Linked DNA regions of Immundisolibacter sp.. The protein of the gene in region 1 interacts with the protein of each later gene in a pairwise test. Links are inferred from orthologs where the notes say so. Each region holds a gene or a part of one and is shown in the gene's direction. Other genes may lie near its edges.

Region 1 (7,066 bases):
TGGCGGTCAGACCGTCGCGCAGCGCGCGCAGCGGCGCCCGCCAGCCGCCGCGCCGCTCGGTCAGGCGCGGCGGCTGGCGCAGTTCGAGCAGCCAGCGGGTCATCCGCCACAGGTGCCAGGCCAGCGGCTCCTGCGGCACGCGCAGCGGGCGGTCGGCAAATTCCTTCATGTCAGCCCGTCAGGCATCGTCGTCCCGCAGGAGCCCGGCCGTGCCGGGCGATCAATCGCGCGGCACTTGCTCAGTCGGCCGGAGCCTGCACGGCGCCGGCCGTGTTCAGCCATTTTTCCAGATCCTGCGGATCGGCCCGGCCTTCCAGTCGGGCCAGTACCTTGCCGTCGGCGCCGATCAGCACCGTGTACGGCAGCACGCCTGCGGTATTGCCCAGCCGGCGGGCGATGTCCATGGCCTCCAGGTCGCCGACCAGGCTCGGGTAGTTCAGCTTCAGGCGCGTGGCCAGTTCCCGAGCCGGCGCGGCCTGTTCGACCGCCACGCCCAGGAACTGCACGCCGCGGTTGCCATGGCGGTTCTGCAGGTCGATGAAATCCGGCATTTCCTCAAGGCACGGTCCGCACCAGCTGGCCCAGAAATTCAGTACCACCGTCTTGCCGGCGAACTCGGACAGTCGGCGCGGCTGGCCGTCGAGGTCTGGCAGGGAGAAGTCCTCCACCACCGCGCCATCGGTAATCGCTTCCAGTGCCGGTCCCGGCAGCAGAAACGTGCGCAGCGCCATGCCGGCGGCCAAGGCCACGAGCAGCAGTGCGGCAATGCCAAGCCGGCGACGCAGACTCATCGGCAATCACTCCGGAAGTTGCAGCTGCACGCTGACCGGCGCGTAGCACAGCCGATCCTGCGCGCAGCCCTGGTAGCGCAGGCCGACGGCCGCGCCCGGGCGGGCGGGAATGGGGAGGTGAATGTTCTGGTCGCCGCGCAGGACCGCCACGCGGCCGAACTCGGGATCTTCATAGATATCGCCCGGCGGTAGCTGGGCATGCAGCGGCGCGCCGGTGGCGTCGGTCAGTTGCAGACGGTCGCGGTACAGGTAATGACCGGGCGCGATGCGAAACTGCACCTGCAGCCTGCCGTCGGCGCCGGCCACCAGTTGCGGCGCAAAGGCCTGTTGCGGGCTCAGGACGGCGGGCTTGTCGCCCAGCAGGTCGGCCAGGTCGGCCGTGGCAGCAGGCACCAGCAGGCAGCCGGCCAGCAGCGCCAGAGCCCTACCCACCCCGCGCGTCCAGCCAGGCCAGATATGCCGGATTGCCGGCCAGCACCGGCAGCGCCAGCAGCTCCGGCACTTCATAAGGATGCAGCTCCAGCAGCCGGCGTTCGAGCGCCGGGTAGTCGTCGGCGCGAGCCTTGATCAGCAGCAGGCATTCGTCGGTCCTTTCCAGTTGTCCCTGCCATCGATACACGGAGCGGGCACCCGGCAACAGCGTGACACAGGCAGCCAGGCCTTCTTCGACCAGCGTGTCGGCGATTCGTGCGGCACTGGTGCCATCGGCACAGGCCGACAGCACCAGGCGATAGGGCAGAACATCGGTGGTCATGCCGGCTCAGGCCTTGGCGCCCAGGCCTTGCCCAGACCCTTGCAAAGCGCTCTCCAAGGCCCCATCTGGTCCGGGTGAGCGGTGCGCCCCCTTGACGCGAGGGGCGTTGCGCCTATCATTTGGCACTCTCGGCACGAGAGTGCTAATGCACCCCGGCAGCCCGTTCCTGAAACGTGCGGGTCCGGCTGGATTTTTTCGCAGTTCATTACCGGAGGCATGAATGAACATTCGTCCCCTTCACGACCGCGTCGTGATCCGTCGCATGGAAGAGGAACGCAAGAGCGCGGGCGGCATTGTACTGCCCGACTCGGCGACCGAAAAACCGATCCTGGGCGAAGTGCTCGCGGTCGGCCCGGGCAAGATGCTGGACAACGGCGAAGTGCGCAAGTTGCAGGTCAAGGTCGGCGACAAGGTGCTGTTCGGCAAGTACGCCGGTACCGAGGTCAAGCTCGGCCTGAGCGACAAGGAAGTCCTCGTGATGCGCGAGGACGATCTGATGGGCGTCGTCGAAGACTGAGCCCCGTTCACACCCAACCATTCACTGAGGAATTGAACAATGGCTGCTAAACAGGTGCATTTCGGGTCCGATGCCCGCACCGCCATGATGCGGGGTGTCAACACCCTGGCCAACGCCGTCAAGGTCACCCTGGGTCCAAAGGGCCGCAACGCGGTGCTGGAGAAGTCCTTCGGCGCGCCGACCATCACCAAGGATGGCGTGTCCGTGGCCAAGGAAATCGAGCTGGCCGACAAGCTCGAGAACATGGGTGCGCAGATGGTGAAAGAGGTGGCTTCGCACACCTCCGACGAGGCCGGTGACGGCACCACCACCGCCACCGTGCTGGCGCAGTCGATCGCCGTCGAGGGCATGAAGGCGGTTGCCGCCGGCATGAACCCGATGGACCTGAAGCGCGGTCTGGACAAGGCCGTTACCGCTGCGGTCGAGGAAATCAAGAAGCTGGCCAAGCCCTGCACGGACCGCAAGTCGATCGCCCAGGTCGGCACGATTTCGGCCAACTCCGACACCTCGGTCGGCGAGATCATCGCCGAGGCCATGGACAAGGTCGGCAAGGAAGGCGTGATCACGGTTGAGGAAGGCCAGAGCCTGGAGAACCAGCTGGAGCTGGTCGAGGGTATGCAGTTCGACCGCGGTTACCTGTCGCCTTACTTCATCAACAACCAGCAGTCCATGAACGTGGAGCTGGATAACCCGTTGATCCTGCTGTACGACAAGAAAATCTCCAACATCCGCGAGATGCTGCCGGTGCTGGAAGCGGTCGCCAAGTCCGGCCGCTCGCTGCTGGTGGTGGCCGAGGACGTCGAGGGCGAGGCCCTGGCCACGCTGGTGGTCAACAACATCCGCGGCATCGTCAAGGTGTGTGCGGTCAAGGCGCCGGGCTTCGGTGATCGTCGCAAGGCGATGCTCGAGGACATGGCCATCCTGACCGGCGGCACTGTCATTGCCGAGGAGACCGGCATGACCCTGGAGAAGGCCACCCTGGAAGACCTGGGTCAGGCCAAGAAGGTGCAGATCGACAAGGACAACACCACCATCATCGACGGCGCCGGCAAGGCCGAGGACATCCAGGCGCGCATCAAGCAGATCAACCGTCAGATCGAGGACACCACCTCCGACTACGACAAGGAAAAGCTGCAGGAGCGCGCGGCCAAGCTGTCCGGCGGCGTGGCGGTGATCAAGGTCGGTGCCTCCACCGAAGTCGAGATGAAGGAAAAGAAGGCGCGCGTCGAGGACGCCCTGCACGCGACCCGTGCGGCGGTGGAAGAAGGCGTGGTGCCCGGCGGTGGCGTGGCGCTGGTGCGCGCGGCGGCCAAGATCAAGGACCTGAAGGGCATCAACGAAGACCAGAACGTCGGCGTGCGCATCGCCCTGCGCGCCATGGACGAGCCGCTGCGCCAGATCGTCGCCAACGCCGGTGACGAGCCGTCGGTGATTCTGGACAAGGTGCGCTCGGGCGCGGACGCCAATTTCGGCTACAACGCCGGCAGCGGCGAGTACGGTGACATGGTTGCCATGGGCATCCTGGACCCGGCCAAGGTGACGCGCGTGGCCCTGCAGAACGCAGCCTCCATCGCCGGCCTGCTGATCACCACCGAAGTTGCGGTGGCGGAAGTACCGGAGAAGAAGGAAGCCGGCGGCGGCATGCCGGGCGGCATGGGCGGCATGGGTGGCATGGGCGGCATGGACATGATGTAAGGTCCGCCGACCTGTACCCGACGAGGCGCTGAATACGTCAGCGTTCCTGTTCGAAGAAAACCCCGGGGGCCCACAAGGCGCCCGGGGTTTTTTGTGTCCCGTGCGGCGCGACAATAGGGCAGCAGGTGCCAGACTCGCCGACCGCCAGCGCCCGAACCGAATCAAGAGAACCCCGGATCATGACCAAACCCGCCCTTGCTGTCCCCATCGGTGATCCGTGCGGCGTTGGCCCGGAGATTCTTGCCAAGGCCATGGCGACCGGCCAGCCGCAGCGTCTGGCGCGGCTGCTGTTCATCGGCAGCGCGGAGGCCATGCGCCGGGGCGTGGCGGTGGCAGGCGCCGATCTGGCCGTAAGGCCGGTGACCTCGGTCGCCGCGGTCGAGGATGACGCACGCGTCATATCCATCCTGGACGATGGGCAGCTGGACCCGGCCGAGATCGTCTATGGCCAGGAGCGCGCCGCCTGCGGCGCCGCCGTCGGCCGCTGGATCGGTCAGGCGCAGGACTTGGCCCAGATCGGCGAGGTGGCCGGGCTGGTGATGGGCCCGATCAACTCGGAGGCCATGGCCGCTGCCGGAGCACTGGGCGCTCTGCTGAACGCCAAGCCCGGCGAGCGCCTGCTGACGCTGTTTTCGGGGCCGCTGCGCATCACCCACATCTTCGACCACGTGTACCTGCGCGACGTGTGCGCCGGCCTGACGGCCGATCTGGTGGCCCGCTCGATCCGCCTGACCCACGAGACCCTGCGCGGCTGGGGCGTGGCCAATCCGCGCATCGGCGTGGCGGGTCTGAACCCGCACGCCCACGGCCCGGAAGAGGACGCCGCCATCACGCCCGGCGTGGCGCAGGCGCGGGCCGGCGGCATCGACGTCAGCGGCCCGATCTCGCCGGACACGGTGTTCCGGCACTGCATCGACGGCCGCTACGACGTGGTGGTCGCCATGTGCCACGACCAGGGCCACATTGCCCTCAAGACCTGGGGTTTCGAGGGCAACTGCGGCGGCTTCATCGGCATGCCGTACCTGTTCATGACAGTTGGCCACGGCACCGCCTTCGACATTGCCGGCAAGGGCATTGCCAGCCACGCCATGATCCTGTCGGCGCTCAACCAGTGCGCGCAGTTCGCCGCCGGTCGGGGCTTTGTGGCAGCCTGACGGCCGGTCCGACACCACCACACACGGGGCAAAGATGGCCAATCCGTTGAATCAGCTGCAGGCCCAGTTGCTCAAGGCGGGCCTGGTCAAGACCGACCAGATCCGCAAGGTGGCACAACAGAAACGCGACACCGCCCGGCGCGGTCCGGCGCCGGACCCGGCGGCCGAGCAGCTGCGCCAGGCTCAGCAGCAGAAGGCCGAGCGCGACCGCGCGCACAACCGCCAGCAACAGGAACAGCGCGAGCGCAAGGCGCAGGCGGCGCAGCTGCGGCAGTTGATCGAGAGCCAGCGCCTTGATCGCAAGGGCGGGGAGGCGGCGTATCAGTTCGTCGAGTCCGGCAAGATCCGAAAGATCTACCTGCACGAGGCGCAACGCGTGCAGGTGGTCAAGGGCGCCCTGGCGGTGGTCCGGCTGGGCAGGAACTTCGAGCTGGTGCCGCCCGCCACCGCCCAGAAAATCGCCGAGCGTGATCCGACGTTGGTGGTGGTGCTGAACGCGGAATCACCGCCGCCGGCCGCGGCGGCGCCCGATCCCTACGCCGACTATCCGGTCCCCGATGATCTGATGTGGTAGCCCGCCCGGGCGGCGGGGCTAGCGCAGCCCCAGCCGCCGCAGGCTGCGGTCGATCCACTGGGCAGTGAGCTTTTCCTGCACGCCGTTCTGGCGCAGGCGCTGACCGAGGCAGGCGAAGTCCACCTCGTCCAGCGGCTGGTCCTGGTTGAAGCAGGTAAACACCGGCGCCAGCGGCCGGCCGCTGGCCGGATCGCGGCGGCCCTGCAGGCACTGCGCGCAGACCTCTTTCATCATGCACTGCATCGGCGAGTTGATTGAGCCGATGGCGACGTGGGGCTTCAGATACGGCGCCAATACGGCGTGGCGGGCCGCGGTCACGGCCGCCATCATGCGGTCCGAGCCGATGGCGATGATGCGGTCGACGTCCGACAGGGCAATCGCCACCTCGCCCAGTTCCCCGGCCGCATAGGCGCGCATGGCTTGCACGATGTTGCCGGTGAAGGCCCGGTCCTGCGCCCGGCCGGGCGTGAAGCCGGGTGCCTGATCGCAGGTCCAGACCACGACATCGGCGGCGGCCTCGATGTCGGCCACTCGGTAGCGATCCGGCGCGTGCTTGTAGCCCGCGAAGTAGACGACGCGCGAGCCGGCCTGCCGCAGCGCCTTGCCGATCGACAGCAGCACCGCATTGCCCAGGCCGCCGCCGGCCAGCAGCACGGTCTCGCCGGCGGGGATTTCGGTCGGCGCGCCGGTCGGGCCCATCAGCACCACCGGCTCGCCCGGCGTCAGATGCGCGCACAGGTCCGACGAGCCGCCCATCTCCAGCACGATCAGCGCCACCAGGCCGCGTTCACGGTCCACCCAGGCGCCGGTCAGGGCCAGACCCTCCATGGCCAGCGTGGTGCCGTCGTCGCGGCGGGCCAGCGTCTCGAAGTTCTGCAGGCGATAGAACTGGCCCGGCTCGAAGCGCTGCGCCGCCAGCGGCGCGTGCACGACCACCTCGACGATGGTCGGCGTGAGGCGCTGCACGCGCTCGACGTGTGCCCGCAGCAAACCGTGCAGGCGCCGCTGAAATGCGTCTGCCGTCTCCTGACTGGCCGGTGCGCGCGCGGCGAGCAGGCGGCTGACCACCGGGTAGCCGCGCTTGGCGCTGGCCATGGCCTTGACCACGTTGCCGGCGAAGCTCGGGTGCAGATCGCCGAAGAAGCTGACCGCCCGGCCGTCGGGCCGCCGCTGGGTCAGCATCGGCACCTCGCCGGACTTGGCCAGGCGCGGCGCCGCTTGCGGTTCGCCGTTCTCGTCCAGGCTGCGGAAATAGCCGCCGTCGAGCGCCAGTCCGGTCGGCGCCTCGCGTTGCAGCACGGTGTTTGGCACCGTGCCGGCAGCGACCAGCACGGCGCGCGCCGGCATTAGCTGTCGCTGCCCGTTGGCCGTCAATTTGCCGTCCTCACCCGGCGCCTGAAGCTCGACTTCGAGGCCGCTCAGGTGGCCGTGGGCGTCCACCTGCACCGCGCTCGGCGCCAGGCATTCGGCGAACTCGACGCCTTCCTCCAGCGCCTTGAGGACCTCTTCGTGATTGAGCGTATAGCAGGGCGCATCGACCAGCCGGCGCCGATAGACCAGCGTGGCGCCGCCCCAGGACTT
Region 2 (7,396 bases), on another replicon or contig:
GAACCGAGGGCATTTGTGAACCGAGCGCGGCCGGCCGCGCTCGCCAGGAGCGCGCTGCTTACTCGCCCATCATGGTCTGCAGGAAGTTCTGCTCGCCGACCTTGTCGAACAGCGCCAGGTGCGTCTCCAGCCAGTCGACGTGTTCTTCCTCGCCTTCCAGGATGTCCTCCAGCAGCTCGCGGGTGACGTAGTCGCCGCACTGCTCGCAGTGCGCGATGGCTTCGCGCAGCAGCGGAATGGCTTCGTGCTCCAGGCGCAGGTCGCATTCGAGCACCTCGCGCACGTGCTCGCCGATGTACAGCTTGCCCAGGTCCTGCAGATTCGGCAGACCCTCCAGGAACAGCACGCGCTTGATCAGCCGGTCGGCGTGCTTCATCTCGTCGATGGATTCCTCGTATTCCTTCTTGTAGAGCTTCTTCAGGCCCCAGTTGTCGGCCATGCGGGCGTGCAGGAAGTACTGGTTGATGGCCGTCAGCTCGTTCTTGAGCACGCGGTTGAGGAATTCGATGACCTTGGCGTCACCTTTCATGGCAGATCTCCGGCAAATGCGGGGGCGAAGTCGATTATAGGGGCCCGTACCCTCCGTCCAGCCCGCGCAGGCCGATCGGGAAGTTTCAGCCGACGCTGGCCAGGCGCGCCGCCGGCACGGCCCCCGCATGATCGGCCGCTTCCAGCAGGGTCGTGGCGAGTTGGGCGCACTTGCCGCAGCAGGTGGCCACGCGCAGCGTCTGCGCCAGCTCGGTGAGGCTGCGCGCCCCGGCCTGGGCCGCCTGTCGAATGGCCCTGTCGGTCACGCCGTGACACACGCATACGTACATGGGACTGGCACCGGTTTGAATTCCGTTGCGGTGATTCGATTACAAATGCGAATGATTGTCAACGACGCGCCCGGACGGCCGCGCGCCGGCCCTGCCGCCCGGCAATCAATCGCCCGCGACGAGCGCCTCACGCACGTGCTGCATGCGCTGACCGACGGTGTACAGCGAAAGCACCGCGATCAACACGACGGCCGGCCCCAGCAACCCCAGCAGCAGGCCGGCGATCAGCAACACCAGGCGCTCGGCGCGGCTCATCAGACCCACCTTGCAGTCGATGCCCAGCCCCTCGGCGCGGGCACGCGCGTAGCTGACCAGCAGCGAGCCGAGCAGCGCCAGTACCACCAGCGCCACCAGCAGCGGCCGGCCGTCGCTGGCGAAGCGGTACGCCACCGCGGCCAGCACGGTGCCCTCGGATATCCGATCGAGCGTGGAGTCGAAAAACGCACCAAACGGACTGGTCTGGTCGGTGGCCCGCGCCAGCATGCCGTCCACCAGATCGCCCAGCCCGGCCACGATCAGCACCAGCGCCCCCAGGCGCAGCCAGCCGGCGCCGATGCACAGCGCCGCCAGAACGCTCAATGCCAGCGCCGCCAGCGTGACCTGGTTGGGCGTCACCTGACGCATGGCGAGCCACTCGACCACCGGTTCGAGGCGCGCACGCAGCGGACCCTCGAAACGCTCGCGCAAGTTCTCCAGCATGGCTTCGGTGCTCCGGGTTCAGGACTGTGAATCGACAAGTTGCCAGGCGACCTGCCCGCCGGCGCGCAGCGGCACCAGCCGGTCGTCGCCAAAGGGCAGGCTGTCGGGCACGGCGGTGGGCGCGCGGCGCAGGGTGAGCGTGCCGGTGTTGCGCGCCAGGCGGTAGAAGTCGGCCCCGTGATGGCTGGCGAAGGCTTCGAGCCGCTGCAGCGCGCCGGCCGCCTCGAAGACTTCCGCATACAGTTCGATGCCGGCGTGGGCGCTGTAGATGCCGGCGCAGCCGCAGGCGCTCTGCTTCTGGCCTCGCGGGTGCGGCGCGCTGTCGGTGCCCAGGAAAAACCGCGCATCGCCCGAAACGGCCGCCTGCAGCACGGCGGCCCGGTGCTCCTCGCGCTTGAGAATCGGCAGGCAGTAGTGGTGCGGGCGCAGGCCGCCTTCGAGCAGCGCACCGCGGTTCATCGACAGGTGCTGCGGGGTGATGCTGGCCGCCACGCCGGGCCGGGCGGCGCGCACGAAATCGACACCCTCGCGCGTGGTGACGTGCTCGAGCACCACGCGCAGGGCCGGGAAGCGCGCCACCAGCGGCGCCAGGTGGCGGTCGATGAACACCGCCTCGCGGTCGAACACGTCCACCGCCGGATCGGTCACCTCACCGTGCACCAGCAGCGGCAGGTCCAGCGCCTGCATGACCTCCAGCGCCGGGTAGATGGCCTCCACCCGCCGCACGCCGGCATCCGAATGCGTGGTGGCGCCGGCCGGATACAGCTTGACGCCGACGATGCCGGCCGCCTTGGCGGCGGTCAGTTCCTGCGCCGAGGTGGTTTCGGTCAGGTACAGCGTCAGCAGGGGCGTGAAATCCAGCCCCGCCGGCAGGGCGGCCAGGATGCGCTGCCGATAGGCCAGCGCCGCCTCGACCGTGCTCAGCGGCGGGCGCAGGTTGGGCATCACCACCGCGCGCGCGAAGCGCCGCGCCGTATCACCGAGCACCGCCGCCAGCGCCGGCCCGTCGCGCAGGTGCAGGTGGCAGTCGTCGGGGCGGGTCAGGGTCAGCGTGTCCATGGCGCGGCGGGTGATGAAACGGCGCGCCATTATCCGGCCAGCCGGCGCCGGCTGCGCGCCGGTGGTGACGCGTGCGGGGCCCGCGGCAGGCAGGTCAGCGGCCCGCCATGGGCTGCTAAACTCAGCTCCCGGCGGGGCCACCCCCCGACCGGCGTTCGGGCCGCGGCAAACACAGGGCCGCCGGCCTGCTCCGGTTTCACCCAAACACGCGGAGATCCTGCATGAACAAACCGGAAGGCGGCCTGCCTGCGGTAGGCGGCCAGCTTGCGCACGATGAAGACCCGCTGGAAACCCGCGACTGGCTCGACGCCCTGCGCTCGCTGGCGCAGGTGGAAGGTGAGCCGCGCGCCCGCTTCATCCTGGAAACCCTGCAGGACGAGGCGCAGCGACTGGGCCTGAACCTGCCGCAGGGCCTGACCACGGCGTACCTGAATACCATCCCGACCGCGCACCAGCCGGCCTACCCGGGCGATCAGGAACTGGAAGGCCGCATCCGCGCCGCGCTGCGCTGGAACGCCATGGCCATGGTGACGCGCGCCAACCGCGAATCGACCGAGCTGGGCGGCCACATCGCCAGCTACGCCTCGCTGGCCACCATCTACGAGGTCGGCTTCAATCATTTCTTTCACGCGCCCGGCGAGGCCGGCGCCGGCGACCTGGTGTTCTTCCAGGGCCACACGTCGCCGGGCATGTACGCGCGGGCTTTCCTCGAAGGCCGCCTGAGCGAGCGCGACCTGGATCACTTCCGCCAGGAGCTGGCCGACGGCGGCGGCCTGTCGTCCTACCCGCACCCGTGGCTGATGCCGGAGTTCTGGAGCCTGCCGACGGTATCGATGGGCCTGGCATCCATGATGGCCATCTACCAGGCCCGCTTCATGGCCTATCTGGACGCCCGCGGCCTGGCGCCGATGGACGGCCGCAAGGTCTACGCCTTCCTGGGCGACGGCGAGATGGACGAGCCCGAATCCCGCGGCGCGTTGGCGGTGGCCGGGCGCGAGAAGCTCGACAACCTGATCTTCATCGTCAACTGCAACCTGCAGCGCCTGGACGGCCCGGTACGCGGCAACGGCAAGATCATCCAGGAGCTGGAAGGCGAGTTCCGCGGCAACGGCTGGAACGTGATCAAGGTGATCTGGGGCTCGGAGTGGGACGACCTGCTCGGCCGCGACCGCAGTGGCCTGCTGCGCCAACGCATGGAGGAAGCCCTCGACGGTGAGTACCAGGCCTACAAGGCCCGCGGCGGCAAGTACACGCGCGAGCGCTTCTTCGGCAAGTACCCGGAGCTGCTGCGCCTGGTCGAGCATCTGTCGGACGACGACATCTACCGCCTGCGCCGCGGCGGCAACGACCCGCTGAAGATCTACGCCGCCTTCGACGCCGCCGTGCGCCACCGCGGCCAGCCGACGGTGATCCTGTTCAAGACCGTCAAGGGCTACGGCATGGGCACCGCCGGCGAAGGTCAGAACATCACCCACCAGCAGAAGAAGATGACCGACGAGCAGGTGCGCGCCTTTCGCGACCGCTTCCGGGTGCCGATTCCGGACGACCAGCTGGCGTCCATCCCCTACTACAAGCCGGCCGAAGACAGCCCCGAAATGCAGTACCTGCGCGCCCGGCGCGAGGCGCTGGGCGGCTACCTGCCGGCGCGCCGCGCGCAGGCGCCGCGCCTGACCATCCCCGGCCTGCCCGCCTTCGAGAAACTGCTGGAAGGCACCGGCGAGCGCGAAATCTCGACCACCATGGCCTTCGTGCGCATCCTGACGCAGCTGACCAAGGACCCGAACATCGGCCAGCACCTGGTGCCGATCGTGCCGGACGAGGCGCGCACCTTCGGCATGGAGGGCCTGTTCCGCCAGCTGGGCATCTATTCCCCGGAAGGCCAGCTGTACGAACCCGAAGACGCCGGCCACTTCATGTTCTATCGCGAAGACAAGAAGGGCCAGATCCTGGAGGAAGGCATCAACGAGGCCGGCGCCTTCTGCTCCTGGATCGCCGCCGGCACCTCCTACGCCATGCACGGCGTGTCGATGATCCCCTTCTACATCTTCTATTCGATGTTCGGCTTCCAGCGCGTCGGCGATTTCGCCTGGGCGGCCGGCGACATGCGCACGCGCGGCTTCCTGATCGGCGGCACGGCCGGGCGCACCACGCTGGCTGGCGAGGGCCTGCAGCACCAGGACGGCCACAGCCACCTGCTGGCGGCCACCATCCCCAACTGCGTGGCCTACGACCCGGCCTACATGTACGAACTGGCGGTCATCATCCAGGACGGCATGCGGCGCATGTACGAGGCCGACGAGAGCGTCTACTACTACATCACCGTCGAGAACGAGAACTACGCCCACCCGCCGATGCCCGATGGCGTGACCGAGGGCATCCTGCGCGGCCTGTATCGCCTGCCGGGGACTGCGGCCAAGAAAACCCGCGCCAAGGCCACGCCGCGCGTGCAGCTGCTCAGCAGCGGCGCCATCCTGCGCGAGGCCCTGGCGGCCGCCGACATCCTGAGCAAGGACTTTGGCGTGCAGGCCGACGTATGGAGCGCCACCAGCTTCAACGAGCTGCGCCGCGACGGCCTGTCGGTGCAGCGCTGGAACCGCCTGCATCCCACCGCCAAGCCGCGCAAGAGCTACGTCGAGCAGTGCCTGGACGGCAGCGACGGGCCGGTCATCGCCGCCACCGACTACATGCAGGCCTACGCCGACCAGATCCGGCCCTGGGTGCGTGGCCGCTACGAGGTGCTGGGCACCGACGGCTTCGGGCGCAGCGACACGCGCCGGCGACTGCGCCAGTTCTTCGAGGTCAGCCGCGAGCACATCGCCTACGCGGCGCTCAAGGCCCTGGCCGACGAGGGCACGCTCCCGGTCAAAACCGTGGCCGACGCTGCCGGCAAGCTGGGCATCGACCCCGAGCGGCCCGACCCGGCCACCGTCTGAGACGCACGGAGCACAACAACAAATGCAACAGAACCTCATCGTGCCGGGACTGGCCGAGAACGTGCACGAGGCCGACGTGGCCGAGGTGTCCGTCAAGCCCGGCGACACGATCCGCGAAGGCGACATCATCCTGACGCTGGAAACCGACAAGGCGGCCATGGAACTGCCGGCCGAGTTCGGCGGCAAGGTGACCGCCGTGCGCGTGAAGGCCGGCGACCGGGTCAAGGAAGGCGATGTCATCGCCGTGCTGGAAACCACAGCCAGCGCCACGCCGCCGCCAAAGGAAGCCGCCGCCCCCGAACCGGCATCGGCGCCCAAAGCCGCCTCCGCCCCTGCCGCCGAAGCGTCACCCGAGCCAGCAGCCGCTGCGGCGCCCGCGGCTGCGCCGGCGTCTCCAGCGGCCAGCACGCCCACCGTGCAACCGGTCACCTGCCCGGACCTTGGCGACGGCAAGGCCGCCGACGTGATCGAGCTGGCCGTGAAACCCGGCGACACGGTGGCCGAGGGCGACGCCCTCCTCACGGTGGAGACCGAGAAGGCCGCCACCGAACTGCCGGCGCCGTTCGCCGGCACGGTGCGCGAACTGAAGGTCAAGGTCGGCGACAAACTGAAAACCGGCGACCTGGTGGCCATGATCGAAACGGCGGCGCAGGCACCCGCCGCGGCACCGGAACCCGTACCGGAGGCGGCATCACCGCCGGGCGCTGCACCTGCGCCCCTGGCGGCCAGTCCGGCGCCGCAGATCACTGCTGCGCCCCCACCCTCCGGCCAGCTGCCCCACGCCACGCCATCGGTACGCCGCTTCGCACGCGAACTGGGTGTCGATCTGGCCCAGGTCACCGGCAGCGGGCGCAAGGGCCGCATCACACAGGAAGACGTGCAGGCTTACGTCAAGTCCGTCCTGCAGGGCGGGGCGGCGGGAACTGCGAGCGGCGCCGGCCTGGCGCCGCTGCCGGCAATCGATTTTGCCCAGTGGGGCGAGGTCGAGACGGTGGCGCTCAGCCGCATCCGCCAGCTGACCGGCGAGAATCTGGGCCGTTCCTGGCCGCAGGTGCCGCAGGTCACGCAGCACGACGAGGCCGACATCACGGACCTGGAAGCCTTCCGCAAGGCGCGCGGCAAGGACGCCGAGGCCCGCGGCACCAAGCTGACCGTGGTGGCGCTGCTGCTGAAGGCCTGTGCGGGGGCGCTGAAAGTCTTCCCGGACTTCAACGCCAGCCTGGCGGCCGACGGCAAGTCGCTGATCGTCAAGCGCTACGTCCACATCGGCGTGGCCGTGGACACGCCCAATGGCCTGGTGGTGCCGGTGATTCGCGACGTGGACCGCAAGGGCATCATCGACCTGGCGGCGGAACTCGCGGACCTGAGCGCCCGCGCCCGCGAGCGCAAGCTCAAATCCGACGAGATGCGCGGCGGCAGCTTCACCATCTCCAGCCTGGGCGGCATCGGCGGCACCGCCTTCACGCCGATCGTCAACTGGCCGGAAGTGGCCATCCTGGGCGTGTCGCGTTCGTCCATGAAACCAGTCTGGGACGGCACCGCCTTCGTGCCGCGCCTGATGCTGCCGCTGTCGCTGTCCTACGACCACCGCGTCATCGACGGCGCCGCCGGGGCACGCTTCACCCGCCATCTGGCCGGCCTGCTGGAAGACCTGCGTGGCCTTCTGCTCTGAGATCCAACCCGCGCGGAGCGCCCATTCATGAGTAATTCCATCCGCACCCAACTGGTGGTGCTCGGTGCCGGTCCCGGCGGCTACAGCGCCGCCTTCCGGGCGGCCGATCTTGGCCTGCAGGTGGTACTGGTCGAGCGCGAGCAGCGCCTGGGCGGCGTGTGCCTGAACGTCGGCTGCATCCCGTCGAAGGCCCTGCTGCACGTGGCCAAGGTGAT
Region 3 (7,033 bases), on another replicon or contig:
GCTCGGTGTAGGTGTAGTCCCAGCGCTCGGGCCGGAACGGGTCGCGCAACTGTGGCGTACCCAGCAGGGCGCGCACGCGCTCGCGGTCCATGCCCGGCTGCAGGCGCGCCAGCATGGCCGCATCGACCACGTTGCCCTGGCGAATGTCCATGCGATAGGGCGCCAGCGCCGGAATCAGCGGCCGCGCATCGGCGGCATCCGGCTGGCGACCGGCGCAACCGGTCAGCAAGAGCGCAAGGGCCACAGCCGGCAGTAGACGTTGCATCGGGATGAGTTCCGGGCGGGGCGGCATGCCCGGCGGACAGGCCGGGAAGACAGGACGAAGGCTAGTTTACAATGCCGCCAGGCCCCGGCAGGGATGTTCGGCGCCCGGCCCGCATGCGTTTGCGGCTTGCGCCCGTGCCTTGCCCCCGCAGCTTTCCCGAGAATACCCATGGCCAACAGCAATGTCCTGCGCAAGGCCGGCCTGAAGGTCACCACGCCGCGCCTGCGCATCCTGGAGTTTCTGGAGACCAGCGACCAGCGGCATGTCACCGCCGAGGACGTGTACCGCGCCCTGCTGGGCACCGACGAGGAAGTGGGCCTGGCCACCATCTACCGCGTGCTGACGCAGTTCGAGCAGGCCGGCATGGTGGTGCGCCATCACTTCGAGAGCGAACGGTCGGTGTTCGAGCTGGGTACCGGCGTCGGCCCCTGCCACCACGACCACCTGGTGTGCGAGCGCTGCGGCGCGGTGCTGGAGTTTCGGGACGATGCCATCGAGGCCGCCCAGCAGCGCATCGCGGCGGAACGCGGCTTCAAGGTGACCGACCACAGTCTGTACATCCACGGCGTCTGTGACGCCTGCCAGCGCGAGGCGGCCGAGCGCGGTCGCTGACCGGCTTCGTCACCCGCCGGCCGAAACCTTGGCACCGGCCGGCGCATCCAGGCGCAGCATCACTGCGATCTCGTCGCAGCGGTTGAATTTGTAGCATTTCACGCACACCTGCCAGACCTTCTCCGGCAGGTCGTCCTTGCTGACCACCTCGAAGCCCAGGCGGGCGAAGAAGCCCGGCACGTAGGTCAGCGCCATCAGGCGCTTCAGGCCCACTGCTCTGGCCTGCGCCATCAGCGCCCGTGTCAGCTGCTCGCCGATACCCTGGCGGTGAAAGGCCGGCGCCACCGCCAGGCTGCGCACCTCGCCCAGGTCCGGGCCCATGATTTCCAGTGCCCCAACGCCGGCCAGGGCGCCATCCCGTTCGGCGACGATGAAGTCACGCACGTGTCGCACCAGGTTTTCCTGCGTGCGCGGCAGCAGGTTGCCGGCTGCGGCCTGCGCGCGCAGCAGGGCGTGTATGGCCGGCACATCGGCCAGCCGGGCCGGGCGCACGGAAAATTCGCGATCGGACATGGCTCAGGACTGCTGCGCAGCGTTCAGCATTTCGGCCGCGTGGGCGCGCGTGCGCTCGGTGATGTTCAGGCCGCCCAGCATGCGCGCGATTTCGTCCACCCGCGCGCCGGCCGGCAGGCGCTCGACCGCCGTGGCCGTGCGCGCTTCGCCTGCCTGCTTGCTCACGCGCAGGTGGTGGTGCGCCTGCGCGGCCACCTGCGGCAGGTGGGTGATGCACAGCACCTGCCGCTTGGCGCCCAAGCTGCGCAGCAATCGGCCGACGGTTTCGGCCACCGCGCCGCCGATGCCCACGTCCACCTCGTCGAAGATCAGGGTCGGGATTTCGCCCTGCGCGAGGGTGGCGGCCTGAACGGCCAAGCTGATCCGCGACAGCTCGCCACCGGAGGCGACCCGCGCCAGCGGCCGCCAGGTGTCGCCGGCATTGGCCAGGATGCGAAATTCCACACGCTCGGCGCCGGCCGCACTGGCGTTGCCATCCTCGAGCGGCAGCAGCGCAACCTCGAAACGCGCGCCGGGCATGCCAAGGCCACCGATGCACTCGCTGACCTCGCCGGCCAGGCGCGCGGCGGCGGCGCGGCGGGCAGCCGTCAAGGCGGCCGCGGCTGTCTCATAGTTCGCGAAGGCGGCGCGCTGTGCCTGCTCCAGCGCCGCGCGGGGCAGGCCGGCCTCTTCCAGCGCCGCCCGTTCATCGCGCAGGGCGCCGTGCAGCACGGCCAGCTCGGCCGGGGCCACCTGATGCTTGCGCGCCAGCGTCATGGCGGCGGCAACGCGGTCTTCCAGCCAGCGCAAACGGGCCGGATCGAGGTCCAGTTTTTCCAGGTAATGGCGCAGCGCCGATACGGCCTCGGACAGCTGCGCCAGCGCGCCGTCGAGCAATCCGACGACACCGGCAAGGCGCTCATCGAAGCCTGCCAGACGCTGCAACTGGCCGGCTGCCTGCGCCATCTGGCCGTAGGCGCCGGCGCCATCGTCGTCCAGGGCGCGCAGCGCGGCGCCACCGCCTTCGACCAGCGTCTGGGCGTGCCCGGCACGGCGCAGCTCGGCATCGATCTGTGGCCACTCGTCGGCGCCCAGCGCCAGCGCGTCCAGTTCGTCCAGCTGGTAAGCGAGCTGCTCCAGGCGCTGCGCGCGGCCGGCGGCGCTCGCCTCTGCTTCGTCCAGTGCGCGGCTGGCCGCCTGCCAGCGGGCGTGGGTATCGGCGACGGTATCCAGCAGCGGCCCGGCGCCGGCGTAGCGGTCCAGCAGCGCCCGCTGCGCGGCCGGTCGCAGCAGGGCCTGATAGGCGTGCTGGCCGTGGATGTCTACCAGCAACTGCCCGAGCTCGCGCAGCAGGCCGGCCGCCACCGGGCGGCCATTGACGTAAGACCGCGAGCGGCCGTCGGCGCGCACGGTGCGGCGCAGGATGCAGTCACTGCCGTCGGCCAGGTCGTTGGCATCCAGCCAGGTTAGCGCGGCGGGTACCCCTGCGACGTCGAACACGGCCGTCACCTCGGCCTGCTCGGCGCCGACCCGGATCGAATCGGCGCCCGCGCGTTCGCCCAGGGCCAGCAGCAGCGCGTCCACCACCAGCGATTTGCCGGCGCCGGTCTCGCCGGTCAGCGCGGTGAGGCCGGTTTCGAACTCGAGCTCGGCCGCCTCGACGATGGCGAAATTTTCGATGCGCAGTCCGACCAGCACCCTCAGCCTCCCCAGTGCATTTTGGTGCGCAGCAGCTCGAAATAGTCGTAGCCGGCCGGATGGATCAGGCGCAGCGGGCGCTCGCGGGCGCGGATCAGCACCCGGTCGCCGATTTCCAGCGGCAGGCTTTGCTGGCCGTCGCAGACCACCCGCGCCCGGGACCAGCTGTCGTTGGTCAATTCGATTTCGATTGCTTGCTGGGCACCCAGCACCATCGGCCGGATGGCCATCGTGTGCTGGCAGATCGGCACCACCACCAGCGCCAGCAGGTCCGGATACAGGATCGGCCCGCCGGCCGACAGCGCGTACGCGGTCGAACCGGTCGGCGTGGCCACGATCAGGCCGTCGGCGCGCTGGCGGTTCAGCAGCCGGCCGCCGGCGCGGGTCTCGAATTCGATCATCTTGAGGCTGTCCCACTTGTGCAGGGCCACCTCGTTCAGGGCAATGCCGGTGCCCAGCACCTGCCCGCTGCGGTGGATTTGAACCTCCAGCAGCAGGCGTTCCTCGGCAAAGAATTCGCCGCGCAGGATGCTCGGCAGCACGTCGAAGGTTTCGGCCGGCGAGATGTCCGCCAGAAAGCCCAGACGGCCCAGGTTCACGCACAGCAGCGGAATGTCGAGTGCCGCCAGGATGCGCGCCGCGGCCAGCAGGGTGCCGTCGCCGCCCAGCACGATGCCAAGATCTGTGCCTTCGGCCGCCAGGCGGCCGCGAACCCGCGCATCGGCGGCGGCGTCCGAGTCGGGCCGCACCTGCGCACCGCCGACCCGGCAGCCCAGCTGCGGCAATGCCGCGCGCAGGCGATCGGCCAGGCCACTGACGACGGCATCGTCACGGTGCCACAGCAGGGCGGGCTGGCGAAAAGCGAGCGGCATGGTGGCACGGGCGGCGAGCGGGGCGCGCGCGACTCTAGCACGCGCCGCCGGCGCGTCAGCGGCCGGGTCGGGCGACAGATTCGGGGGCGGGCGGCCGGAGCGTTCGGTCATTTGTTTATAGTATGGCCAGACCGCGTATCCAGTCGGCAAACCCGAGTTCGCCGTGCCCGCGCCCAGAAGCACTACCTCCGACGAGCTGAACGACCGTGCCCTGAGGCTGCTCAAGGGGCTGGTGGAGCATTACGTCGCCGACGGCCGGCCGGTTGGATCCAAGACCTTGGCACGCGATCTGGATCTGGGTCTGAGCCCTGCCACGCTGCGCAACGTCATGGCCGACCTGGAGCGGCTGGGCCTGATCGCCGCGCCGCACACCTCGGCCGGGCGCATCCCGACGGCCAAGGGCCTGCGGATGTTTGTCGACACCCTGTTGCGCGCCACGCCCATCGACGACACCGAAGAAGGCATGCTGCGCCAGCAGCTGGGCGCCAGCACCGACCCCGGCGGGCTGGTGGAGACGGCCGGCCGGCTGCTGGCGGATCTGAGCCAGCAGGCCGGCGTGGTGTTGTTGCCGCGGCGTGACGTGGCACGCCTGCGGCAGGTGGATTTCGTCAGCCTGTCGGACGGCCGGCTGCTGGTGATCCTGGTCACCGACGACGGTGACGTGCACAACTGGGTGGTCCGCCAGCCGCGCAGCTACAGCGAGGCAGCCCTGACGCAGGCAGCCAACTACCTGACCGAGCACCACGCCGGCCAGACCCTGGCGCAGATGCGCGGCGCCATCCTGAAGGAGCTGCAACGGGCGCAGGCGGCGGTCGGCGCGTTCATGGAAACCATGCTCGACCTGGCCGAGCGACTGGTGCCGCCACCGGCCGGCGGCGATGTCGCCGGCGACTACCTGATTCGCGGCGAGTCGAACTTGCTGGTCGGCGCCGACCCGGCACCGGATCTTGGCAAGCTGCAGGCGCTGTTTCGCGCCTTTGGCGAGAAACGCGAGCTGCTGCACGTGCTCGACGAATGCCTGCACGGACAGGGCGTGCAGATTTTCCTGGGCGCCGAGTCGGGCTACCAGTTCCTGGGCGATTACAGCCTGGTGACCGCGCCTTACGAGGTCGATGGCCAGGTCGTCGGCGCGCTGGGCGTCATCGGTCCGTCGCGCATGCCCTACGAGCGGGTGGTGTCGGTGGTGGATGTGACCGCCCGCCTGCTGGGCGCGGCCTTGAATCGGCGTCTGCCCGCCCCCAGCTGAGCGCACACGTCCTGAATGCAGGGCCGATGAGGATGGGCCCGCTGGCCCCAATCGCACCTTTTTTCGAGAGTTTGCCCATGACCGACCCGACCGATCCGCCGGTGGCCGATGAGCCGGCGGCCGAGCCGCAAACCGACGCCACCACCGCCCCGCCGCCGGAAACCCTGGAGCAGGCGCAGGCCCGCGCCGACAGCGCGCGCGACCAGATGCTGCGCGCCCATGCCGACATGGAAAACCTGCGGCGGCGCTACGAGCGCGAGCTGCAGAACGCCGTCCGCTATGGCGTGGAGACCCTGGTGGCTGAACTGCTGCCGGTCCGGGACAGCCTGCAGGAGGGTCTCAAGGCCGCCGAGGCGCAAGGTATCGACCCCGCTGTGGCGCTCGACAAGATCCTCGAAGGCACGCGCATGACGCTGGGCATCCTCGACAAGGTGCTGACCAAGGCCGGCCTGAGCGAGGTCCACCCGCAGGGCGAACCGTTCAATCCCGAGCTGCACCAGGCCCTGAGCCTGGCCGACTCTGCCGAGCTGCCGCCCAACCACGTCGTGCACGTGGTGCAGACCGGCTATCGCCTGCACGACCGGCTGGTGCGTCCGGCCATGGTCATAGTTTCGAAATAGACGCTTGAAACCGGGCGCTGGCGACACCACCTGACCGACAACGCCCAATCCCCCGTTCACGGAGACCCTGCACATGGCCAGAATCATCGGCATCGACCTTGGCACCACCAATTCCTGCGTGGCGGTCATGGAAGGCGGCAAGCCGCGCGTGATCGAAAATTCCGAGGGTGACCGCACCACCCCGTCCATCATTGCCTTCACCAAGGACGGCGAGGTGCTGGTCGGCCAGTCGGCCAAGCGCCAGGCAGTCACCAATCCGCACAACACGCTGTACGCGATCAAGCGCCTGATCGGCCGCCGCTTCGACGACCCGGTGGTCAAGAAAGACATCGGCATGGTGCCGTACAAGATCATCAAGGCCGACAACAACGACGCCTGGGTGGAGGTCGACGGCAAGAAGATGGCGCCGCCGGAGATCTCCGCCCGCGTGCTGCAGAAGATGAAAAAGACCGCCGAGGATTACCTGGGCGAGCCGGTCACCGAAGCCGTCATCACCGTGCCGGCCTATTTCAACGACTCCCAGCGCCAGGCCACCAAGGATGCCGGCCGCATCGCCGGGCTGGACGTCAAGCGCATCATCAACGAGCCGACCGCGGCCGCGCTGGCCTACGGCCTGGACAAGAAGCGCGGCGACCAGAAGGTGGCCGTGTATGACCTGGGCGGCGGCACCTTCGACATCTCCATCATCGAGATCGCCGAAGTCGACGGCGAGCACCAGTTCGAGGTGCTGGCCACCAACGGCGACACCTTCCTGGGTGGCGAAGACTTCGACATGCGCCTGATGAACTACCTGGCCGACACCTTCAAGAAGGACAGCGGCGTCGACCTGCGCAACGACCCGCTGGCCCTGCAACGCCTCAAGGAAGGCGCCGAGAAGGCCAAGATCGAGCTGTCCTCCGCGCAGCAGACCGAGATCAATCTGCCCTACATCACCGCCGACGCCAGCGGTCCGAAGCACCTGAACATCAAGCTGACCCGCGCCAAGCTCGAATCCCTGGTCGAGGACCTGATCACGCGCACGCTCGAGCCGTGCCGGATCGCGCTCAAGGACGCCGGTCTGTCGGCCAGCCAGATCGACGAGGTGATCCTGGTCGGCGGCCAGACGCGCATGCCCAAGGTGCAGGAGGCGGTCAAGGATTTCTTCGGCAAGGAGCCGCGCAAGGACGTGAACCCGGACGAAGCCGTCGCCGTGGGCGCCGCCATTCAGGCCGCGGTGCTGGCCGGCGAG
Region 4 (6,866 bases), on another replicon or contig:
CGACACCGGTTCGGCCGTGTACAACTGGCGGGCGGATTCCACCTACATCCAGCAGCCGCCGTTCTTCGAGCAGTTCCCGCAGCAGCCGTCGGCCATCGCGCCGGTCTGGAACGCCCGCGCGCTGCTGATGCTGGGCGATTTCGTCACCACCGACCACATCTCGCCGGCCGGCAACATCGCCGCCAATTCGCCGGCCGCCCGCTACCTGCTCGAACACGGCGTGCAGAAGGCCGACTGGAACAGCTACGGCTCGCGCCGCGGCAACGACCGGGTGATGACCCGCGGCACCTTCGCCAACATCCGCCTCAAGAACGCGCTGGTGGCGCCCCGCGAAGGCGGCTGGACCAAGTACCTGCCGACCGACGAGGAAATGTCCGTGTATGACGCCGCCATGCGGTACAAGGCCGACGGCACGCCGCTGATCGTGCTGGCCGGCAAGCTGTATGGCGCCGGTTCGTCGCGCGACTGGGCGGCCAAGGGGACCTATCTGCTGGGCGTACGGGCGGTGCTGGCGGAAAGCTTCGAGCGCATCCATCGCTCGAACCTGATCGGCATGGGCGTGCTGCCGCTGCGCTTCAAGGAAGGCGACAGCGCCGCCTCGCTGGGCTTGAAGGGCGACGAGGTGTTCTCGCTGCCGGATCTGGCCGATGACCTCAAGCCCGGCCAGACGCTCACGCTGCGCGTGCAGGCGGCCGACGGCGCGCTGCGCGAGGTGCCGGTAGTGGCCGGCATCGACACGCCGATCGAGGTCGAGTACTACCGCCACGGCGGCATCCTGAACTACGTGCTGCGGCAGTTCATGGCGGCGGCCTGAGCCACCAGGGCCGGACAGAGGTACAGATGAACGACTCGGACCCGGTCGCCGCCCATCCCACGCCGGCGCTGCTGATGGAAGCGCCGGGCGCCCTGCAGAAGGCGCTGGCGGTCAACCTGCATCCGGCCCAGTACGGCAGCATCGTCGAGATCGGCGCCGGCCAGGAAACGGCGCGTTACTTCTTTCGTGCCGGCGGCGCGGCCGGCACCGTGGCCAAGACCATGTCGGCCTACGACATGACCTTCTCGGACGCCATCTATGGCCGCGCACCGGGCGGGCGTTACGTCAGCCGCGCCCGCCTGGGGCGCATGCTGGAGCACGAATTCGGTCTGCTGATCGAACGCCTGGAAGGCCGGCGCGAGCGCGAGACCACGTTCTTTGCCTATGCGGCCACGGTGGCGGCACAGGGCTACAAGCACCGCTCGGAATGCCATGGCTGGCTGGGTTTGCGATTGCAGCTCACGCCGGGCGGCCCGCCCAACGACATCGTGCTGCACGTGCGCATGCTGGACGAGGACGCCCGCGCCCAGCAGGAGGCGCTCGGCATCCTGGGCGTGAACCTCATCTACGGCGCCTTCAACTACGCCGACTCGCCCGAGAAACTGATCGAGAGCCTGGCCGATGATCTGTCCGGCGGTGCCAGCGCCGGTTCGGACCGCATCGAGATCGACATGATCGAGTTCAGCGGTCCGTCTTTCGCCGCTTGCGAAAACCGCCTGCTGAACCTGCACCTGATCCGCAGCTGGCTCACGCGGGCGGTGATGTTCGACCCGGATGGCCACGTGGTGCAGCCCGGCGAGGCGCTGCGCCGCAAGGACGTCCTGGCCGTGCGCTCGAACTTCCGCCCGGTGACCCGCCGTCACGAGGACATGTTCCGGGCCGGCATGGCGGCGTTCGCCGCACAGGCCGGTGGCGAGCGCGAGGACGTGCTGCCGGTGGCCGAGATGACCATGGCCACCGTCATGGAGGACGGCGATCAGGTCAACAACGCCGACTTCCTGGCCCGCGTCGACACGCTCACCGCACTCGGCTACCACGTGCTGGTGTCCGACTATCTGCGCTATTTCCGTCTGCGGGCGTTCCTGCGTCGCTACACGCAGGGCCGCATCGGCATCGTCGCGCGGCTGGACAATCTGCGCGACATCTTCAGTCCGGCGTTCTACTCCGACCTGGAAGGGGGGATTCTGGAGGCCTTCGGGCGTCTGTTTTGCGACAAGACATGGATGTATGTCTATCCAGGGCGGGCTGCCGACGGCACTCTGATCACCGCCGACAATTTCGACCCGAACCCGGCGGTGCACCACATCTACCGCCACCTGTACGAAGGTGGACAGATTCTGGCCCTGGCCGGTGCCAACGAAGCGGTGCTCGACATCGACTGGCGGCAGGTACTGCCGGCGCTGCGCGCCGATGCGCCCGGCTGGGCCAGGCAGGTACCGCCGGTGGTGGCCGAACTGATACGCAACCGCGGCTTGTTCGGTTTTCCATCCAGGGAAGGCTCCTGAGGGCGCGGCAAGCACCACCGGCGCATCGTTCCTGACCGGCGCTTGCCGCAGCGGCTCATGTGACACGCGGTTGACAGTGTCGGCGGGCAAGACCGAGACTTGCCCGCCCTTGCTCCATACCCCTCCATGAATAACAACCAAGACAGTGTCGCCGCTGAGCCGCTGATCCAGATCCGGGGCCTCAGTTTCCGGCGCGGCGCGCGGGTCATCTTCGACCGGGTGGACCTCGATATCCCGCGTGGCAGGATCACCGCCGTGATGGGCCCGAGCGGCACCGGCAAGACCACGCTGCTGAAGCTGATCAGCGGCGTGCTCAGGCCGCAGGCCGGCTCCATCAAGGTGGCCGGCCAGGAAGTGACCACCTTGTCCAGGTCGGACCTGTATGCGCTGCGCAAGCAGATCGGCATGCTGTTTCAGAGCGGTGCGCTGCTGACGGACCTCGATGTGTTCGACAACGTGGCCTACCCGGTGCGCGAGCACACTGACCTGCCTCCGACGCTGCTGCGCTCGCTGGTGCTGATGAAGCTGCAGGCGGTCGGCCTGCGCGGCGCCCGCCACCTGATGGCGAGCGAGCTGTCCGGTGGCATGGCGCGGCGCGTGGCGCTGGCCCGGGCCATCGCGCTGGACCCGATGCTGATCCTCTACGACGAACCGTTCACCGGCCAGGATCCGATTTCCATGGGCATCCTGACGCGGCTGATCGCCGCCCTGAACCGGGCGCTTGGCCTGACCAGTCTGGTGGTGTCGCATGACATCCATGAGACCTGCCGCATCGCCGATTACGCCTACGTAATTGCCCAGGGCAAGGTGATCGGCCATGGCAAGCCCGAGGATCTGCTGGCCTCGACCGAACCGATGGTGCACCAGTTCCTGAGCGGCGAGCCCGACGGCCCGGTGCATTTCCACTACCCGGCGGTCGAGTACCGCGACGACCTGCTGGCGGATGCCTCATGAGCGGTCCGTTGCAAGGGCTGGGTGCGCGCACGCTGGATGGTTTGGCGCGCCTGGGGCGGGCCGGCGGGTTCCTGTTGCCGCTGCTGGCGGCGGTGCCGGCGCAGTTCCTGGCGCCGCGGCGCCTGGCCAAGCAGGTGTTCAGCGTCGGCGTGCTGTCGCTGGTCATCATCCTGGTGTCAGGTCTGTTCGTGGGCATGGTGCTGGGCCTGCAGGGCTACAATACGCTGGTCGATTTCGGCTCCGAGAGCAGTCTTGGCATCGTGGTGGCGCTGTCGCTGGTGCGCGAGCTGGGGCCGGTTCTGAGCGCTCTGCTGTTCGCCGGCCGTGCCGGTTCGGCGCTGACCGCCGAGATCGGCCTGATGAAGGCCACCGAGCAACTGTCGGCGCTGGAAATGATGGCGGTGGACCCGTTCCGGCGCGTGCTGGCGCCGCGCTGGCTGGCCGGCTTCATCAGCCTGCCGTTGCTGGCGGCGGTGTTCAGCGCGGTCGGTATCCTGGGTGGCTACCTGGTCGGGGTAAAACTGCTGGGACTCGACCCCGCGCCGTACTGGTCGCACATGGAAAGCGGCGTCGATTTCTTCGACGACATCCTGAACGGCGTCATCAAGAGTGTGGTGTTCGGTGCCGTGGTGACCTGGGTTGCGGTGTTCGAGGGCTACGATGCCGTGCCGACCGCAGAAGGGGTCGGTCGCGCCACCACGCGCACCGTCGTGACCGCCTCGCTGGCGGTGCTGGGCGCAGACTTTTTGCTCACCGCGCTGATGTTCGGCGAGCCCTGAGGAGAATCCGGTTTCATGCAATCGCGTACCGTCGAGGTGTGGGTGGGTCTGTTCGTGGCGCTGGGGCTGGCGGCGCTGGCGTTTTTGTCGGTGCGGGCGAGCAACCTGGCCGAGTATCGCGATGGTGATGCCTATACCTTGGTGGCACGCTTCGACAACATCGGCACCCTGCGCGTGCGGGCGCCGGTCACGGTGGCCGGCGTGCGGGTCGGGCGCGTGGCGGCGATCGATTTCGACAACGAACGATTCAAGGCGGTGGTCAAGATGGCCATTACCGCCCGCTACGACAACCTGCCGCAGGACACGGTGGCGGCGATCCGTACCGCCGGCTTGATTGGCGAACAATTCGTCGGCCTCGATCCGGGCGGCGCGCCGGACCCGCTCAAGGACGGTGACGAAATCGAGATCACCCAGTCGGCACTGGTGATCGAGCAGCTGATCGGCCAGTTCCTGTACGGGCAGGCCGGCAAGAGTGACAAGGACGGAGGCAAGTGATGGTGAAGCGAATTGCAACGGCGATGTTGGGCCTGCTGTTGGCCGGCACTGCGTGCCTGACGACAGCGTCGGATGATCCCACCGCGGTGGTGCGCGAGACCGCCGAGCGGGTGCTCGACAGCCTGCGCAGCGACCGGGCCCGCTACCAGGACGACCACGCCCTGTTCCAGCTGGTTCGCGACGTGGTGTTCCCGCGTCTGGACCGCGAGCGCACCGCGCAGTGGGTGCTGGGTGCCCACTGGCGCACCGCCACGCCGGCCCAGCGCGAGCAGTTCATCGCCGAATTCTCGGACCTGCTGCTGCGCACCTACGGCACGGCGCTGCGCCAGTACGACAGCGAGAAGCTCAACTACCTGCCGGCGCAGGCTCCGGCCGGCGCCGATCGGGTCACCGTGCGCACCGAGATCATCCGCCCGGACGGCCCCAAGGTCAGCGTGGATTACCTGCTCACCAACCGCAGCGGCGAGTGGAAGGTGTATGACGTGATCATCGAGAACGTCAGCCTGGTGGTGACGTATCGGTCCGAGTATTCGGCCATCATCAAGCGCGACGGCATGGACGGCCTGCTCAAGCAGCTGGCCGACCGCAACCGCAGCGCGAATTCCTGATCGGCGCCCGATGAACGTCGATGCCGACGGCCGGGTGCGGGTCGACGGTCCGCTGACCTTCGCGACGGTGAGCGCGCGCCTGGCGGACAGCGCGCCGCTGTTTCGGCCCCGCCAGCGGCTGAGCTTCGATCTTTCCGGCGTCACCGCGGTGGACAGCGCAGCGCTGGCGCTGCTGGTGGAATGGCTGCGCATGGGCCAGCAAAAGGGCGTGCAGGTCGAATTCACCGCCGTTCCTGCGGCGCTGCGCAGCCTGGCCGAAGTGAGCGAACTGGATCAGATCGACGCCAGCCTGGCGGCTCCATGACGGCGGCCATCGCCGTCCGACAGCTGCACAAGCATTTCGGGCAGGTCCATGCCCTGCGCGGCGTGGACCTGGAAATCCAGCCCGGCGAGTTCTTCGGCCTGCTGGGTCCCAACGGCGCCGGCAAGTCCACCCTGATCAACATCCTTGCCGGCCTGACCCGACCGGATGCCGGTTCCGCCGCCGTGCTGGGCCACGACGTGCAGCGCGATGCCGTGGCGGCGCGCCGGGCCATCGGCGTGGTGCCGCAGGAGCTGGTGTTCGACCCATTCTTCGAGGTGCGCGATTTCCTGCGCATCCAGGCCGGCTACTACGGCGTGGCGCGCAGCAACCGGGCCTGGATCGACGAGCTGCTGCGGGCGCTGGGTCTGGCCGACAAGGCCGGCACCAACATGCGGAACCTGTCCGGCGGCATGAAGCGGCGCGTGCTGATTGCCCAGGCGCTGGTGCACAAGCCGCGTGTGCTGGTGCTCGACGAACCGACGGCCGGTGTCGACGTGGAACTGCGCCAGACCCTGTGGGCCTTCGCGCAGCGCCTGCACGACGAGGGCATGACCATCGTGCTGACCACGCATTACCTCGAAGAGGCCGAGGCGATGTGCGACCGCATCGCCATCATGAGCCACGGCACGGTGGTGGCGCTCGATGACAAGCGCAGCCTGCTGGGGCGCCATCCCTGGTACCAGGTGCACCTGCGCCTGGCCAGCGAGCCGGCCCAGTTGCCGCCGCAAGTCCTCGCCTGCCTGGTTTCGCGCGAACACGGCTGGCTGGTGCTGCGCCTGCAGCGCGGCGGGGACGACCTGTCGCGCGTGCTGTCGGCCTTGCACACGGCCGGGCTGTCGGTGCTGGAGATCAGCACCCGGGAGCAGACGCTGGAGCAGGTGTTCCTGGAACTGACCGCCGGGCATCACCTGCCCGCCGGTGCGTGATGGCCGCGGCATGATCGGCAACTGGCCCGGCCTGTGGACGCTGTTCGTGAAGGAGGTCAAGCGCTTCACGGTCGTGTTCATGCAGACCGTGACCGCGCCGGTGGTCAGCGCGCTGCTGTACCTGTTCATCTTCTCGCACGCGCTGGCCGGTCGGGTGGAGGTGTACCCAGGCGTCAGCTATCCGCAGTTCCTGGTGCCGGGTCTGATGATGATGACCATCATCCAGAACGCGTTTGCCAACACCTCGTCCAGCCTGATTTTCTCGAAGGTCACCGGCAACATCGTGTTCGTGCTGCTGGCGCCGCTGTCGCATCTGGAGTTCTATCTCGCCTTCGTGGGTGCGGCACTGGTGCGGGCGGTGGTGGTCAGCATTGGCGTCTTCGTGGTGGCGTTCTTCTACCTGGGCACGACGGCGTCGCATCCGCTGCTGCTGCTCGTGTTCGGTCTGCTCGGTGGCGGGCTGCTGGCCACCTGCGGCCTG

Evidence for each region.
Region 2: the proteins of groL (region 1) and aceE interact in binary tests that used the Escherichia coli proteins (3 or more experiments, as listed by UniProt). The link is inferred for Immundisolibacter sp. from one-to-one orthologs.
Region 3: the proteins of groL (region 1) and H5U26_RS02855 interact in binary tests that used the Escherichia coli proteins (3 or more experiments, as listed by UniProt). The link is inferred for Immundisolibacter sp. from one-to-one orthologs.
Region 4: the proteins of groL (region 1) and H5U26_RS08025 interact in binary tests that used the Escherichia coli proteins (3 or more experiments, as listed by UniProt). The link is inferred for Immundisolibacter sp. from one-to-one orthologs.

Annotation. Positions count from the first base shown.
Region 1 is NZ_JACIZD010000003.1:242,079-249,144, forward strand. The notes cover bases 1,457-4,429. They hold groL (chaperonin GroEL), read left to right. Parts: upstream 1,457-2,101; coding sequence 2,102-3,757; downstream 3,758-4,429. Other genes in these bases: cutA (divalent-cation tolerance protein CutA), read right to left, coding at 1,457-1,545; H5U26_RS07170 (co-chaperone GroES), read left to right, coding at 1,766-2,062; H5U26_RS07180 (4-hydroxythreonine-4-phosphate dehydrogenase PdxA), read left to right, coding at 3,937-4,429. Also shown: H5U26_RS07150 (DUF58 domain-containing protein), read right to left, coding at 1-169; H5U26_RS07155 (TlpA disulfide reductase family protein), read right to left, coding at 240-791; H5U26_RS07160 (protein-disulfide reductase DsbD domain-containing protein), read right to left, coding at 798-1,223; more of cutA, read right to left, coding at 1,216-1,456; more of H5U26_RS07180, read left to right, coding at 4,430-4,911; H5U26_RS07185 (DUF2058 domain-containing protein), read left to right, coding at 4,946-5,485; H5U26_RS07190 (FAD-dependent oxidoreductase), read right to left, coding at 5,504-7,066.
Region 2 is NZ_JACIZD010000002.1:240,686-248,081, forward strand. Bases 2,407-5,709 are described here. They hold aceE (pyruvate dehydrogenase (acetyl-transferring), homodimeric type), read left to right. Parts: upstream 2,407-2,797; coding sequence 2,798-5,509; downstream 5,510-5,709. Other genes in these bases: pyrC (dihydroorotase), read right to left, coding at 2,407-2,576; aceF (dihydrolipoyllysine-residue acetyltransferase), read left to right, coding at 5,532-5,709. Also shown: H5U26_RS04940 (hypothetical protein), read left to right, coding at 1-2; bfr (bacterioferritin), read right to left, coding at 59-529; H5U26_RS04950 ((2Fe-2S)-binding protein), read right to left, coding at 615-818; H5U26_RS04955 (CDP-alcohol phosphatidyltransferase family protein), read right to left, coding at 924-1,517; more of pyrC, read right to left, coding at 1,536-2,406; more of aceF, read left to right, coding at 5,710-7,181; lpdA (dihydrolipoyl dehydrogenase), read left to right, coding at 7,209-7,396. UniProt on the Escherichia coli protein: Component of the pyruvate dehydrogenase (PDH) complex, that catalyzes the overall conversion of pyruvate to acetyl-CoA and CO(2).
Region 3 is NZ_JACIZD010000001.1:582,627-589,659, forward strand. The notes cover bases 4,094-7,033. They hold H5U26_RS02855 (nucleotide exchange factor GrpE), read left to right. Parts: upstream 4,094-5,262; coding sequence 5,263-5,805; downstream 5,806-7,033. Other genes in these bases: hrcA (heat-inducible transcriptional repressor HrcA), read left to right, coding at 4,103-5,185; dnaK (molecular chaperone DnaK), read left to right, coding at 5,879-7,033. In the rest of the region: H5U26_RS02825 (outer membrane protein assembly factor BamE), read right to left, coding at 1-265; fur (ferric iron uptake transcriptional regulator), read left to right, coding at 434-877; H5U26_RS02835 (N-acetyltransferase), read right to left, coding at 887-1,390; DNA repair protein RecN, read right to left, coding at 1,394-3,067; H5U26_RS02845 (NAD(+)/NADH kinase), read right to left, coding at 3,070-4,050. UniProt on the Escherichia coli protein: Participates actively in the response to hyperosmotic and heat shock by preventing the aggregation of stress-denatured proteins, in association with DnaK and GrpE. It is the nucleotide exchange factor for DnaK and may function as a thermosensor.
Region 4 is NZ_JACIZD010000004.1:81,563-88,428, reverse strand. Bases 1,587-4,359 are described here. They hold H5U26_RS08025 (ATP-binding cassette domain-containing protein), read left to right. Parts: upstream 1,587-2,445; coding sequence 2,446-3,273; downstream 3,274-4,359. Other genes in these bases: mlaD (outer membrane lipid asymmetry maintenance protein MlaD), read left to right, coding at 4,068-4,359; mlaE (lipid asymmetry maintenance ABC transporter permease subunit MlaE), read left to right, coding at 3,270-4,052; H5U26_RS08030 (hypothetical protein), read left to right, coding at 1,587-2,319. Also shown: aconitate hydratase AcnA, read left to right, coding at 1-814; more of H5U26_RS08030, read left to right, coding at 841-1,586; more of mlaD, read left to right, coding at 4,360-4,547; H5U26_RS08010 (ABC transporter substrate-binding protein), read left to right, coding at 4,547-5,155; H5U26_RS08005 (STAS domain-containing protein), read left to right, coding at 5,166-5,459; H5U26_RS08000 (ABC transporter ATP-binding protein), read left to right, coding at 5,456-6,385; H5U26_RS07995 (ABC transporter permease), read left to right, coding at 6,396-6,866. UniProt on the Escherichia coli protein: Part of the ABC transporter complex MlaFEDB, which is involved in a phospholipid transport pathway that maintains lipid asymmetry in the outer membrane by retrograde trafficking of phospholipids from the outer membrane to the inner membrane.